Regions from separate parts of the Sporomusa aerivorans genome, predicted to be linked through region 1. Evidence: riboswitches for the same ligand, from Rfam matches in the RefSeq annotation. Region 1 holds a riboswitch; each other region holds the start of a gene.
The links. Region 1 has a riboswitch for cyclic di-AMP ahead of SATMO3_RS08040 (APC family permease). Riboswitches for the same ligand answer to the same signal wherever they lie in the genome.
Positions count from the first base shown of each region.

Region 2: linked by a shared signal. The riboswitch ahead of SATMO3_RS17105 (3D domain-containing protein) and the one ahead of SATMO3_RS08040 (APC family permease) in region 1 are both predicted to bind cyclic di-AMP.
Region 3: linked by a shared signal. The riboswitch ahead of SATMO3_RS19825 (NlpC/P60 family protein) and the one ahead of SATMO3_RS08040 (APC family permease) in region 1 are both predicted to bind cyclic di-AMP.
Region 4: linked by a shared signal. The riboswitch ahead of SATMO3_RS15755 (3D domain-containing protein) and the one ahead of SATMO3_RS08040 (APC family permease) in region 1 are both predicted to bind cyclic di-AMP.

Region 1 covers NZ_CP156926.1:1,776,517-1,779,726, forward strand. The annotation lists gene SATMO3_RS08035 (nitroreductase family protein) at 8-580, shown strand; cyclic di-AMP (ydaO/yuaA leader) riboswitch at 1,240-1,375, shown strand; gene SATMO3_RS08040 (APC family permease) at 1,720-3,210, shown strand, end outside.
Region 2 covers NZ_CP156926.1:3,573,101-3,576,310, forward strand. The annotation lists gene SATMO3_RS17095 (2-hydroxymuconate tautomerase) at 1-135, shown strand, start outside; gene SATMO3_RS17100 (hypothetical protein) at 192-686, shown strand; cyclic di-AMP (ydaO/yuaA leader) riboswitch at 1,016-1,150, shown strand; gene SATMO3_RS17105 (3D domain-containing protein) at 1,158-1,799, shown strand; gene guaB (IMP dehydrogenase) at 1,939-3,210, shown strand, end outside.
Region 3 covers NZ_CP156926.1:4,101,039-4,104,248, forward strand. The annotation lists gene SATMO3_RS19820 (ABC transporter ATP-binding protein) at 1-800, opposite strand, end outside; gene SATMO3_RS19825 (NlpC/P60 family protein) at 949-1,617, opposite strand; cyclic di-AMP (ydaO/yuaA leader) riboswitch at 1,621-1,757, opposite strand; gene SATMO3_RS19830 (glycosyltransferase family 2 protein) at 1,848-2,807, opposite strand; gene aroH (chorismate mutase) at 3,015-3,210, opposite strand, start outside.
Region 4 covers NZ_CP156926.1:3,324,686-3,327,895, reverse strand. The annotation lists gene SATMO3_RS15765 (acyl-CoA dehydrogenase family protein) at 1-323, opposite strand, end outside; gene SATMO3_RS15760 (DMT family transporter) at 433-885, opposite strand; gene SATMO3_RS15755 (3D domain-containing protein) at 998-1,594, opposite strand; cyclic di-AMP (ydaO/yuaA leader) riboswitch at 1,653-1,797, opposite strand; gene SATMO3_RS15750 (L,D-transpeptidase family protein) at 1,906-2,625, opposite strand; gene SATMO3_RS15745 (3D domain-containing protein) at 2,715-3,210, opposite strand, start outside.

The DNA of each region.
Region 1 (3,210 bases):
AGGTTACATGGATTGCTTTGAAGCTATTGTTACAAGACGGAGTTGTCGCAATTTCAAAAGTCAGCCTGTTGAGCGGGAAAAACTTAACCGGATTTTAGAGGCGGCCATCTATGCGCCTTCGCCGGCCAATAAACAGCCCTGGGAGTTTATTGTAACGCAAAACGCCAAATATAACACCAGATTGAAGAGTGTTGCCGATCTGACGAAAGACAAGCTGGCCGATCGCAGCGGGTGGAAATGGCTCCCGGCATTCAGCCTGGAATTTTTGGTGCAGGCGCCGATATTGATTGTGATTGTGGGGGATCCGGCGCGTAATGGGGCTGAACAGTTTCTTGACGAGCCGAGTCCCGGGTATTTGGAGGCTTGCAGCGCCGCTGTGCAAAATATGCAGCTGGCGGCCCAGTCGCAAGGATTAGGGACACTTTGGTTTTCGCTGTTTGAAAAGAGTGACGTCCGTGATATTTTTAACATTAGTCAAGATAAAGATCCGATTGCTATCCTTTGCGTAGGTTACCCTGAATTCATTGGGAAAGCGCCTGTGCGCAAGTCTGTTGAGGACAAGGCCACTTTCCTGGATTAGTTCTGTACTGAGCTACAATAAACAGAAACTCCCGAGTCGCCAGTGAAGCCCGGGAGTTTCTGTTATTTTTATTACCGGTACTGTCAAATTGCCCCGAGGCGTAAGAGCAATGCGCGGTTTGGCCCAAGTTTAATTCTCCCAGTCTGGAGCATTTTAATAGGACAGGATATTTTTTTTAAAAAAATTTCTGATAAATAGGCTTGCAAATGAGCCGTCCTTATGTTATTATCTAAGTAAGCACCATCCTTATAGCGCCAAAGATTTAAACCAGTCTGCAGTAGGTAGGAAACTTTCCCGTTTTCCGTTTGTTGCAAATAGGTTAATTATCTGGCAGGATAGTGTTTTTTGCTTTACCCAAAGGTCATTTGATTACCAGGTTTCGTGTTGTACAAAGAATTGTCTCGTTCCCGTTCGCAAGCTAGTTTGTATAAGGTTAAGATGTATTATGTACAGTGACTGACTGCTATAGGGATGGGTGCTCTGGAAAAAGGGGGAGGGTAGCCTCCCCCTTAGTTTTGTACTTCTTCTGCGCTTTTTTCTCAAGCTCGCTGCAAACCGGTATTTACTTCATTAATGTAAATAAATGGTGTTGCCGAGCGGCCTTGAATGCCCACCAATAAAGGACTTGACTTAGAATTATACATTTGCTACTATTTAAGTAATTGAACAGGCCGAGTTCCGATTGGAAGCGGAGGACCCACCTTTGGGGTTAATTCTGTTATGAAACAGAAGGGATGTTGTAGCTCTTGCCATCCTACCCGTCAGCTAACTTCGTAGGCTAAAGCAAGAGGTCATTTATGACCTTAGGGTCTTTTTTTATTGCACAAAATCAAATTATCTTACCATACAGGGACGCCTTATCCTTGGAAAACCGGGGAGTGGGTTTCATTGTGTGGTTATAAGTAACGTCTGGTTGACAAAACACAGGGACTGCGGTCCGGGTGCAAAGTAGGCCGGTACGGAAAACTAAGAGGTTAGCAATTGGCTGGACCTTTGGTTTTTTGTACCGGTTTTTTATTTTCGGTTAAACCAGGCAGCGTTACAGGGGAGGTAAGAGAACAACGCTATAGGGACAGCTTACTTTATCACAAAAATAGAATTACAGAGAAGTTTCAGATCATCTTGGAGGAATGATTACGTTGATGAGAGAACTCAGGCGGTTTTTGATCGGTAGACCGCTGCATAATACGGAATTAGCGCATGAGCGATTGCCAAAATGGAAAGCGCTGTCCATCTTTTCATCTGATGCTTTGTCGTCGGTAGCTTATGGACCGGAGCAAATTATGCTTGTCCTGGCGGCAGGTCAGATTTTAGCCTATGGCTATATCGGACCGACCGCTATATCCATTCTCATGCTACTAGGAATTGTGGCTATATCTTATGTTCAGGTGGCAAAGGCAAATCCCGGCGGCGGCGGCGCCTATGCCGTTGCCAAAAAAAATCTGGGGGAATTACCGGCTCTCATTGCCGCCGCATCTATTTTTGCCGACTATGTTCTGACTGCCGCCGTAAGTGTATCGGCGGGGACGGCGGCCATTGTATCGGCTTTCCCGGCGCTTATTGGCAAAGAGGTAACTATTGATCTTTGCATTCTGTTTGGGATTCTTATGTTAATTAATTTGCGCGGTGTCAGAGAATCGTCTAACGCGTTCGTCTATCCAACGTATGCATTTTTATTAGGGATATTATGTCTATTACTGACAGGCATTTATCAGGCTGTAACCCAGTCAGGCGCTATTTTGCCCCAGGAATCGCTGGCCAGGCAACAATTGGACTGGGGCATGATGTTTCTTATACTCAGGGCGTTTGCCAACGGCTGCAGTTCCATGACCGGCATTGAGGCTATTGCCGACAGTGTGCCCATGTTCAAAAGTCCTGAAGCCCGCAATGCGGTAACCACAACGTATTGGATGGCAGGTATCCTCGGCTTTATGTTTAGCGGCATAACCTTTCTTATTCTCGGTCATCATATTCTGCCGATTGAAAGCGTAACTGCCTTATCGCAATTGGCAGAATCTATTTTCGGCCGTACGCCGTTGTACTTTTATATTCAGGTCACTACTATGCTAGTATTATATTTGGCAGCCAACACAGCCTATAACGGCTTGCCGATTCTTCTGTCAATTGTTGCTAGGGACGGTTATATGCCGCGTTATCTGGCTGTCAGGGGCGAGCGCCTTACCTATTCAAATGGCATTATTTTATTAACAATAGCGGCTGCGTTTCTGATCGTCGGTTACCACGGCAATACCGATAATCTAATTTCGCTGTATGCAATTGGTGTTTTTGTATCCTTTACCATTGCTCAGTCCGGGATGATCGTTCATTGGCGGCGGGAAAGGCCGCGCGGCTGGCAGCTGCGTGTAATTGTGAATGGTTTGGGAGCCTGTGTTACCGGACTTGTTGTACTGATTATTACCATTACTAAGTTTTCTCACGGCGCCTGGATTATTTTGGTGTTTATCCCGGTTATGATCTATGTTTTTAAGCAAATAAAAGCTCATTACAACGATATGGCCGAACAGTTGCATTTACCCTTGGCGGAGCTGGATACCATTAAGCCGGTTGCCCGGCGGAAAAATACGGTGATTGTACCGGTTTCAAGTCCGACCAGGGTTGTATTTGAGACA
Region 2 (3,210 bases), 1.8 Mb from region 1:
CGGGAGATGGTAAAAAAGGTAACTGAAGCCATTGTTGAGACAGCAAAATGCCCACCGGAAGCAGTAACTATCGTACTGCGCGAAGCACCTACCCAACACATCGCCAAAGCTGGCGTATTAGCTTCTGATAAATAATTTTGCAGGCCATTTCGTTTTACGAAATGGCCTGCCTCTTAGAAAGGTGGAGCTCTATGCTACCTATACAATTCGCCCTTGAGCTTGAAACCATAATTGCGGGGCAACTGGCGAAACTGATTGAGACAACTCCGGCTGAAACCGCACCGGTACTCACCCTGCTGCATCAATCCCAGACAGAGTTTACCAAGCTGTTAACCAGAGCCCAAACAGTCGATGTTGACAGTGCAGTCTATCCGCCGGTAACAGAAGCTCAATTGCTTGGTTTGGATACATCCTGGCAACAAATTAATCAGAAGCTAAAGGCAGGGGACCTGAGTCTGGATGGGCTGACCGCATATTGGTCCTTGTACACAGCTGTTGACAAGACTGCCCAGTTCTACCAACAGGCAGCCGCTAACAGCGCCCATCCGCAGACACAGCTGTTTTTTAGTTCTCTTAGTCATGTAAAAAAGATACTGCGCCGCCGCTTTGACGGCATTATTCATATCTATTATAACCACCTTTGGGGAGAACTTGGGTTTGCCCCCTTTATTTTGGGAAAAGATTAGCCGCCGTGGCAGGTTACGCTTATACCGCCGGCCAGATACATAAATCTGGTGTTGCCGCAAGAGCAAACCAGGCGGCAGACATCACATTCCACACATCGTGCATAAGGCGTTTAAATGGGACTGCCAGGTTGCTAGTCCCATTTAAACGTCTTTCCGTATTATACCAGTGTTTTAAAATATACTCACCCAGTTTTAATTTACATACAAATCAAAATTTTATATTTTTAGTTGCATACAGAGCCGTATAACAGAGAATGAACTATTTAATAGTTAATATTGCCGGATAATTTGACGTAATCGCATTTGCGACAATAGCAATTATCCTGTATCATAACCACATGCCGAATTTCCGAACAAAAAGGAAAACGGGGGACCCACTTTTGGGGTGAATCCGCGTTAGCGGTAGGGATTTCCCTTTGTCCCGAACCCGTCAGCTAACCTCGCAGGCATTGAGAAAGGGGTGTTTTCACTATGAAAAACATCAAGAAACTTGTTGCCAGTGCCCTTGTCGCATCTGTCGTAGCTGCCAATATCTGGACCCCATTGGCGTTTGCGGCTTTGGGCGACCAAGCTTTGAAAGCAGGCATGAACGGACAGGATGTTCAAGAATTACAAGTAAGACTTGCTGATTTAGGTTACAGCGATGTCACTCCTGACGGTGTTTTTGGCGAAACCACCGAGCAGGCGATAATCCACTTTCAAAACGCAAAAAACTTAACGGCCGATGGTGTTGTTGGTGAGGAAACCGTACAAAACCTGTTAGGTAACCGGAGTACGCCTGCTGTGTCACGTGGCATTGCACCTGGCCGCTACAAGGCGGCTATGGATATTAAAGCCACCGCCTACGCACCCGGTCCCCATGACAATGGACAGTGGGGTAACTTAACTTACATGGGAACTCAGGTGCGTCCTGGTGTAATTGCAGTTGATCCCCGGGTAATTCCTCTGGGATCCAGGTTATTTATCCAGTTTGCCGATGGCAGCAGCATGTACGGCGTTGCCGAAGACACCGGCGGCGCCATCAAGGGGAATCGTATTGACATTGCCATGCAGTCTGTCGATCATGCTTATGAGTTTGGTGTTCAGAATGTAAAAGTATATATTCTTGGTTAATGCGAAATTGCCTGGTTAAAGTACCAGGCATTCCGCATTTTTTTCTAAATCTACATAAAAAGTGGTAGATTTGGCAAGTTTATTTGTGTTATTATATTTAGAAATACCTATGAAGATGTTTTGTGAAAGGAGTCCGTTAATGTTTGACAACAAATTTGGCCCCGAAGGTTTAACTTTTGATGATGTTCTGCTTGTACCGGCAAAGTCAGAGGTTCTTCCAAGAGAAGTTGAAGTATCCACTTATCTCACGAAAAATATCAAGCTCAATATTCCTATTATCAGCTCCGGCATGGATACTGTCACCGAAGCCCGTATGGCTATAGCTATGGCTCGCGAGGGCGGTATCGGGGTAATACATAAAAATATGCCGATCGCACGTCAGGCTAACGAAATTGACAAAGTCAAACGTTCCGAACATGGCATTATTGTTGATCCAATATTTTTATCTCCCAGCAATACGCTGAAGGATGCCCATGATCTAATGGAAAAATACCATATTTCCGGTGTGCCTGTAACTGACAATGGCAAACTTGTCGGTATTCTGACAAATCGTGATTTGCGGTTTGAAACAGATTTAAGCCGTAAAATTGCAGCCTGTATGACCAGGGAGCATCTGATTACAGCCAACGTTGGCACCTCGCTGGAAGAGGCTAAGGAAATATTACGCGAGCACCGGATAGAAAAGCTGCCTTTACTTGATGAACATGGCAACCTAAAAGGTCTTATTACCATTAAAGATATTGAAAAAGCGCAAAAATATCCTAACTCGGCTAAAGATCCCAAGGGGCGTTTGTTAGTAGCTGCCGCGGTTGGCGTCGGTGCCGATATGATGGAGCGGGTTGACGCTATTGTCGGCGCCAAAGTGGATGTAATTGTTGTCGATACCGCACACGGGCACTCGCACGGTGTGTTGGATGCCGTAAGAAAAATTAAAAATGCCTACCCGCATGTCGATCTCGTTGCCGGCAACGTGGCTACCGGCGAGGCTACCCGTGACTTAATTGAAGCAGGAGCGGATGCCATAAAAGTTGGCATTGGCCCAGGTTCTATCTGCACCACGCGGGTAATAGCCGGTATCGGTGTACCGCAAATCACAGCCATTTATAATTGTGCTGCGGCTGCCCGGCGCTATAATGTCCCCATTATTGCCGATGGCGGCATTAAGTATTCAGGAGATGTCGCAAAAGCCATCGCCGCCGGTGCCCAAGTGGTTATGATCGGCAACCTGCTTGCCGGTACCGAGGAAAGCCCCGGTGAGACAATAATTTATCAAGGACGCAGCTACAAGGTGTATAGGGGAATGGGTTCTTTAGGCGCCATGGCAGAAGGCAGCAAGGACCGTTATTTCCAGGAGAATATGGACAAGCTGGTTCCCGAAGGAATTGAAGGCCGTGTTCCCTATAAAGGTTCC
Region 3 (3,210 bases), 2.3 Mb from region 1:
CCGTTGATTACTTCCCTTCCCCCGTACCACACAATAATTGTGAGGCCGATAGCTGCGAGAAACTCAACTAAAGGTACCAGAATGGCGCCAAGCCGCTGTACCTTAATCAAGTCATCGGCAGCCTGTTGATTCTTATCACTGAATTTTTGGTATTCATAATCTTCCCGTACGTAACTCTGGACAATCATGACTGAAACCAATGATTGCTGTATAATCGAAGTCACCTTGGCTAAAGTATGTTCAACCAGAGCCCCCAGCCTGCCGATTCTACTATTGAAATAGCTGATAGCAACAATAATAAAAGGCAGTGTAGCAAAAGTAACCATAGCCAACTCCCAGTCAAAATATATCATAATAGCCATAATCGCCAGGAGGTTAAGTGACTCGACAATAACATCCGGTATACCCACAGTAACAGCCTGCTGAATAAACAAGAGATCATTAGTAAACAGTGAAATAAGGTCACCGGAAGGAGTTCTCATAAAATATGCATAATCTAACGACTGCAGCTTACCAAACATCTCTTGCCGGAGTTTAGCCAGCATTTTATTGCCGGATTTAGCCATTGTATATCCATAGAAATAAGAAAACAATCCCCGGATAAGATACAGTACGACTATCCCAGCAGTAATAAAGTGCAAAAAGACAATATTACCACCGGCCAGAGCATCGTCAATCAACAATTTTACCACAAGAGGGGCCGCCAAACCGGCTGCACTGGCGATTATAAAGCAAACTACCGCGGTTAAAGCAAGCAGCCAATATGGCACTATAAATTTGCGCCAGTAAAAAGTAAACATAAATTATCTCCACTAAACATGCTTTGCTTGACTACTTATTATGTGTCAAATTTCTCTATGCAACACCTGTGATAACAAAAAACTCCAAAACCGCGCAATCTCGGTAAATAAAAATGGGAAGGCCGACAACGCCTTCCCGTTTGTTTGTTTACATCACCCGGCGGGCGCCGACGTAGCGCGGACCCCAGTAACTGCTGTTCATACTGGTAATAGCAACACCGCTGCTGGACGTAGCGCTGATAAACTTATCATCACCAATGTAGATGCCGCTATGTGATGCTCCTGACGCATATGTGCTGAAAAACACTAAATCGCCAGGCTGAAGACGGCTGTAAGATACAGGCCGCCCGACTTCAAACTGTTCGTCGGCCGTTCGCGGTAAATAAATGCCACTTTGGGCAAAAACATAGCGAGTAAAGCCAGAACAGTCGAACCCACTTGGACTTGTCCCGCCAAATACATAGGGTACACCTGTGTACCGAAGCGAAGTCTGAATGACCCTGCGCACTGAAGCAGTGGAGGAATCACGGCTGGCGGGAATATCCCGTCCCATGAGCGCAAGGTACGTCTGTGCTCCGATTACGCCATCCGCTTCAAGACCCCGAGACTTTTGGAAAGCCTTGACCGCATTCACCGTTAAGTTACCAAAGTCACCATCTGCAGAACCAGCATTAAAACCAAGATTGTTTAGCTGAGTTTGAATGGCAGCAACTTCAGGTCCTTGATCACCGACTTCAAATGTACCGGCTGCGTGGACAAGAGTAGTGGTCCCAAAAAAGAGACAAAAAGCAACAACAAGCCCAAAAAACTTTTGCAACAGGACTCTCCTCTCACCTGCCTCCGAGGTTAGCTGACGGGTTAGGGTTGCAGGCACCCTACTTGATTAGTCCAGCTAATCAAGTTTCACCCCATAGATTGGTTCCCCCGTACCTGAGCTGGATTCGGCTTTCTACAGCGCTCAATATATTCTATTCGGTCAAAAGTTTAAAATTCCTGCCCAAAGTCGCGTTTTTTTTACAATTATTAGGCCAATATCTTGGAAAAAGTTCACTCATGCTCCTTTTCCCGCCGCTGACCGAGTTCAGCCCGCAGCCAGTAGAGCGGCCGCTGTTTTACCTCCTCAAATATCCGCCCGACATACTCGCCGATAATGCCTATTCCCGCTAATTGCACTCCACCCAGGAGAAGAATGCTGGCAGTAATAGTCGCCCAGCCGGGAACTGCTTCTTCCGTAAAAATTTTGATATATACAACATGCAGTGTCAGGATAATACTGCTAAAACCTAAAGCAATCCCGATATAAAAAGCAAACCTGAGCGGAGTTTTAGAATACGCGGTAATACCATCCAGCGCAAAGTGAAGCATCTTTTTCAGTGAAAACTTTGATTGTCCGGCAAAACGTTTAGGTGCTACAAATTCAATATAGGTCTGCCGGTAACCAATGGCGCTGATCATGCCTCTGATAAATCTGGCCCGTTCCCGGAAACGGCGGAAGCTGGCAACTACCTGTTTATCCATTAACCGGAAATCGGACCCTCCCTCTGTAATCCGAACATTGGATACGGCGTTCATCAGTTTATAGAACATACCTGATGTAAAGCTTTTAAACCAGGATACTCCCTCTGTATTGATCCTCACCGTTTGCACAACCTGGAACCCTTCCTGCCATTTGGCAAGCAGCTGCGGCAACATCTCAGGCGGATGCTGCATATCGCCATCCATGGTAATTACAGCATCTCCGTTTGCACAGTCCAGTCCGCATGTCAAGGCTATCTGATGTCCAAAATTTCGGGCCATAATCAGCGCCCGTACCCGCGGATCAGCATACGCCAGACGCTCCAAAATAAGCGGGGTCGCGTCTTTTGAACCATCGTCAACAAAAACTATTTCAAAGTCGTAGGGCTCCGGCTCCATATATTTAATGACTTCCCGGTAAAAATTTTCAATGTTATCCTGCTCGTTAAATACAGGAACAACAATAGAAATCAACGGTTTATGTAACTGCATACCATTTTCAGCCTCCCTGTCACCACTCTATTATACATCGCCGTTTTATGATTGCAATTACCAATTCGGCATAAATAAACAAAAACTTGTCTGCCATAGTTAACTACCCGGCGGCGAACTTTGTAATCCTAGCATTTGCATCCGCCGGCAAAATTAATAGCCTGCTTTGCACAAAGGCGAAGCAGGCTTCTCACGCTTCGTAGTAATTTAAATATCCTGGCGGAGGCATACGGCATCATGCAGATATATATGCCGTATATTTTTTTGACTTATCTCTGTATTCCAGAGAATCAGTACCCGAATGCATAGCGGTAGCGCATCAGGGCATTCTATCTCCTGCGTGCCGAATAGCGGCACTTCCGTCCAGCCAAGTCTTCTGGCACCGGCAGCCGGAAAAGCCGCG
Region 4 (3,210 bases), 1.5 Mb from region 1:
TTTTGTTTTTGCGCGTCGGTGCCTAGCAATACGACCGGGTAAGAAGCTAAAGCATTGGCAGCTGTTGTAGTGGCTACACCGGCACAACCTTTACCTAGTTCTTCATAAATTAAGGCAATAGACAGTGCATCAAGTCCGGGACCGTCATATTCTTCAGGAACTGTTAAATTGAGCAGGCCGGCTTCATCAAGTTTTTTCCACAGAGCAGGTGGAACCACACCTTCTTTATCCATTTCTAATGCATGAGGCGTGATTTCTTTAGCAACAAATTCATTTACCATTTTTTGCAGATCCAATTGATCGGGAGTAAAGTTAAAATCCATGCTTTGCCTCCTTGATATATTAGCATGATACCAAAAAATTCTAATGATAAGTATACCGCATAATGTTTTTTTTGTTAACACTTAATTACAAAAAAAATAAAAAAATACTTTATTTTAACAGTAATTTAGCACCAACTGCAAGTAAGACCAAGCCAAATAATTGCGTTGGAGTACAGGCGATGCGGTCAAGTCCAAATCCACCAAAATAATCAATGATAATAGCTGTCAGTACCTGACCGACAATAATTGCAGTGGTGGCATTAGCCACACCAACGCCAGGAATACTTGCGGCCACTAAGTAAATGATAGCTACGCCGATAATACCTCCCAGCAAAGTGTACCAGGGAGCCTCCTGCCATGCATATAAATTTCCTTTACCCATTTTAAAAAGAAACAACAATACTAACACCAGAACGGTCCCGGTTACGTGTACGATAAAAGTAGCCTCCAAAAGACCGGTTACTTTGCTCAGTGAAGTATTGAGCGAGCCTTGTACTGCCATTAAAACCCCCGAGATAAAAGCCAAAACCAGTGGCAACATTTCGCCGGATATTAAATTCAAGCTAACACGCCCCCGTATAGTAGTCAAATTATATGTGTAGTATAGTACTTAGTTCCAGCTAATATTCCCAAGAAATTAACGTATAAAAAAAATCAGGCTTCAGCCTGATTTTTTAATCAACTATATATACGGTTACTCTTTGAACGCCAAAATTTAATGCATCGCTGCGACTGTCAAAAGCTAAATCAATTCTGTTACCTTTAATCGCACTCCCGATATCGTCAGCAATTGCGTAGCCATAACCTTTGATATATAACCGGGTTCCTAAAGGTATAACTGACGGATCAACAGCGGCCAGCCCTCTGCGCAGAAGATTTCCACGATATGTATAACTGCCATTGCCGGGGTCATGTGCCGAATAAGCGGAGGCCTTCATAGCCAGAGTACGGCTGTATCTGCTTGGCTCACCGGCTAAGCGCTCAAGATAAGCAAAAGTTTCTTTATCAACAACGCCACTTACATCTAGACTTGTACTACGTTGAAATTCTTTTACTGCTTTCGCAGTAACCGGACCAAACACACCGTCAATCTCACCCGCGTAGAAACCTGAGTCTGCGAGAAGTTTTTGTATTCCCCGGACTTCATCGCCCCGGGCTCCTAATGCTACCGACGCTTTTTCCTGCTGTTCAGCAGTCAAGCCAACCGCGGGACAGACAACAACAAACAGCACTACCAATGTGAGAATAACTGCCAATAGAACTCTTTTCAAGGAAACACCTCTCTTGTCTTGCGCCATCGAGATTCTGCTATGCTCAAGCAATAACAAAACCTCTGAGGCTTACAGCCTCCGGGGTTAGCTGTCGGGTTAGGGCCAAAGAGAAGGAAAGAATAGCCCTTCCGCAACATGCGGATTCACCCCTCTGGTTTTATTGGGTCCCCCGTACCCATACAAGGATTCGGCATTATAAATATAATACATGGAAAATTTAGTTCGGTCAAATTCAGTACATGGCGATATAGTAATCTTATCGCCATGTACCTCCAGCATCTTTAAATTTATGTTAAATTTCTTTACTCTGCTTATATTCCCAAACCGGCACACATTTCTTTGCTAGCTATACCGGTAGCAGGAACCCCTTCACGGGTCTGATAGGTCTTTACCGCTTCTTCAGTCTCTGAGCCAAACAGCCCGTCGGCCCGTCCCTGAAAATAACCTAGTTCTTTCAATTTTAACTGTAAGGCAACAACATCAGAGCCGGATGTCTGGTACTTCAGATTTCTATCAACCCTTACTTTTCGTCCTTCAATCCGCACCGATGTACCAATCGGAATCCACTCAAATAATTCCTCGACATCCTTATTGCGCATTCTAATACAACCATGGCTGGCAAATTGACCAATGGACCATGGTTTATTTGTTCCATGAATACCGAAGGTACCCCAGGGCACGTTTAACCCCATCCAGCGGGTGCCAAACCCAGTTCCCCAGTTATAGTCCTTCCATACCACATTCCATTCACCAATTGGGGTAGGCGTCTTGCTTTTACCAGTAGCAATCCGGTATTTTTTATATAACTGGTCATCGCTGTATACATCAAGCACTCTGGCCTGAATATTTACAACCATACTTACTTTTCCCGCCGGAGCTTCGGTAGGCTGATTATTGTTAAGGGAAGCTAATTCTTGCTCATCTGCATACTCATACCCCAGGATGCTAAAAAAAATACTTAAAATTGCCAATAAGGCAATACCGTAAATTACCCGGGAGCGCTTGAGAGTAAACGACCACACAGGATTCATTACACTTCCCCCCTGCCAATGCCTCTTTTGAAAATATATGTAGTAGTTTGCTGCATTATGAAGAGCAAAAAAAAACCGGCATACGCCGGTTATTTAAGAACATAGACTTTTACATTCTGAATGCCGTAGTCGAGAGCTTCCTGCCGGGTATCAAAGGCTAAATCTATACGATTTCCTTTAATGGCGCTGCCCTGATCATTGGCAATAGCAGGACCATACCCTTCAATCCAAAGTTTTGTACCCATGGGGATAACATTTGGATCAACAGCGGCTACCCCTTTTTTCACCTTACTTCCCACATATGTCGAATCATTCCATTTGCCGTTATCCATTGGACCGGGTCCATAAGCAGTCGCTTTCATATCGATTAATTTGCGATAGTTTTGCGGAGCACCGCTAAGAGAGTTATTTGCCTCCGCTGCTTTGGGCACAAGGTTATTATTGTTCAACAGTGCAGACAGCAGCGGAATTTGTTGCTGATACCCTGATAAGCGGTCAGAGACTTCTGCCTGAATTTTTTCCTGTGCTGTACTGCGTATAGCACTTTCTACCATTTTAACGACGTTATCCTTGTCAATGCTTTGG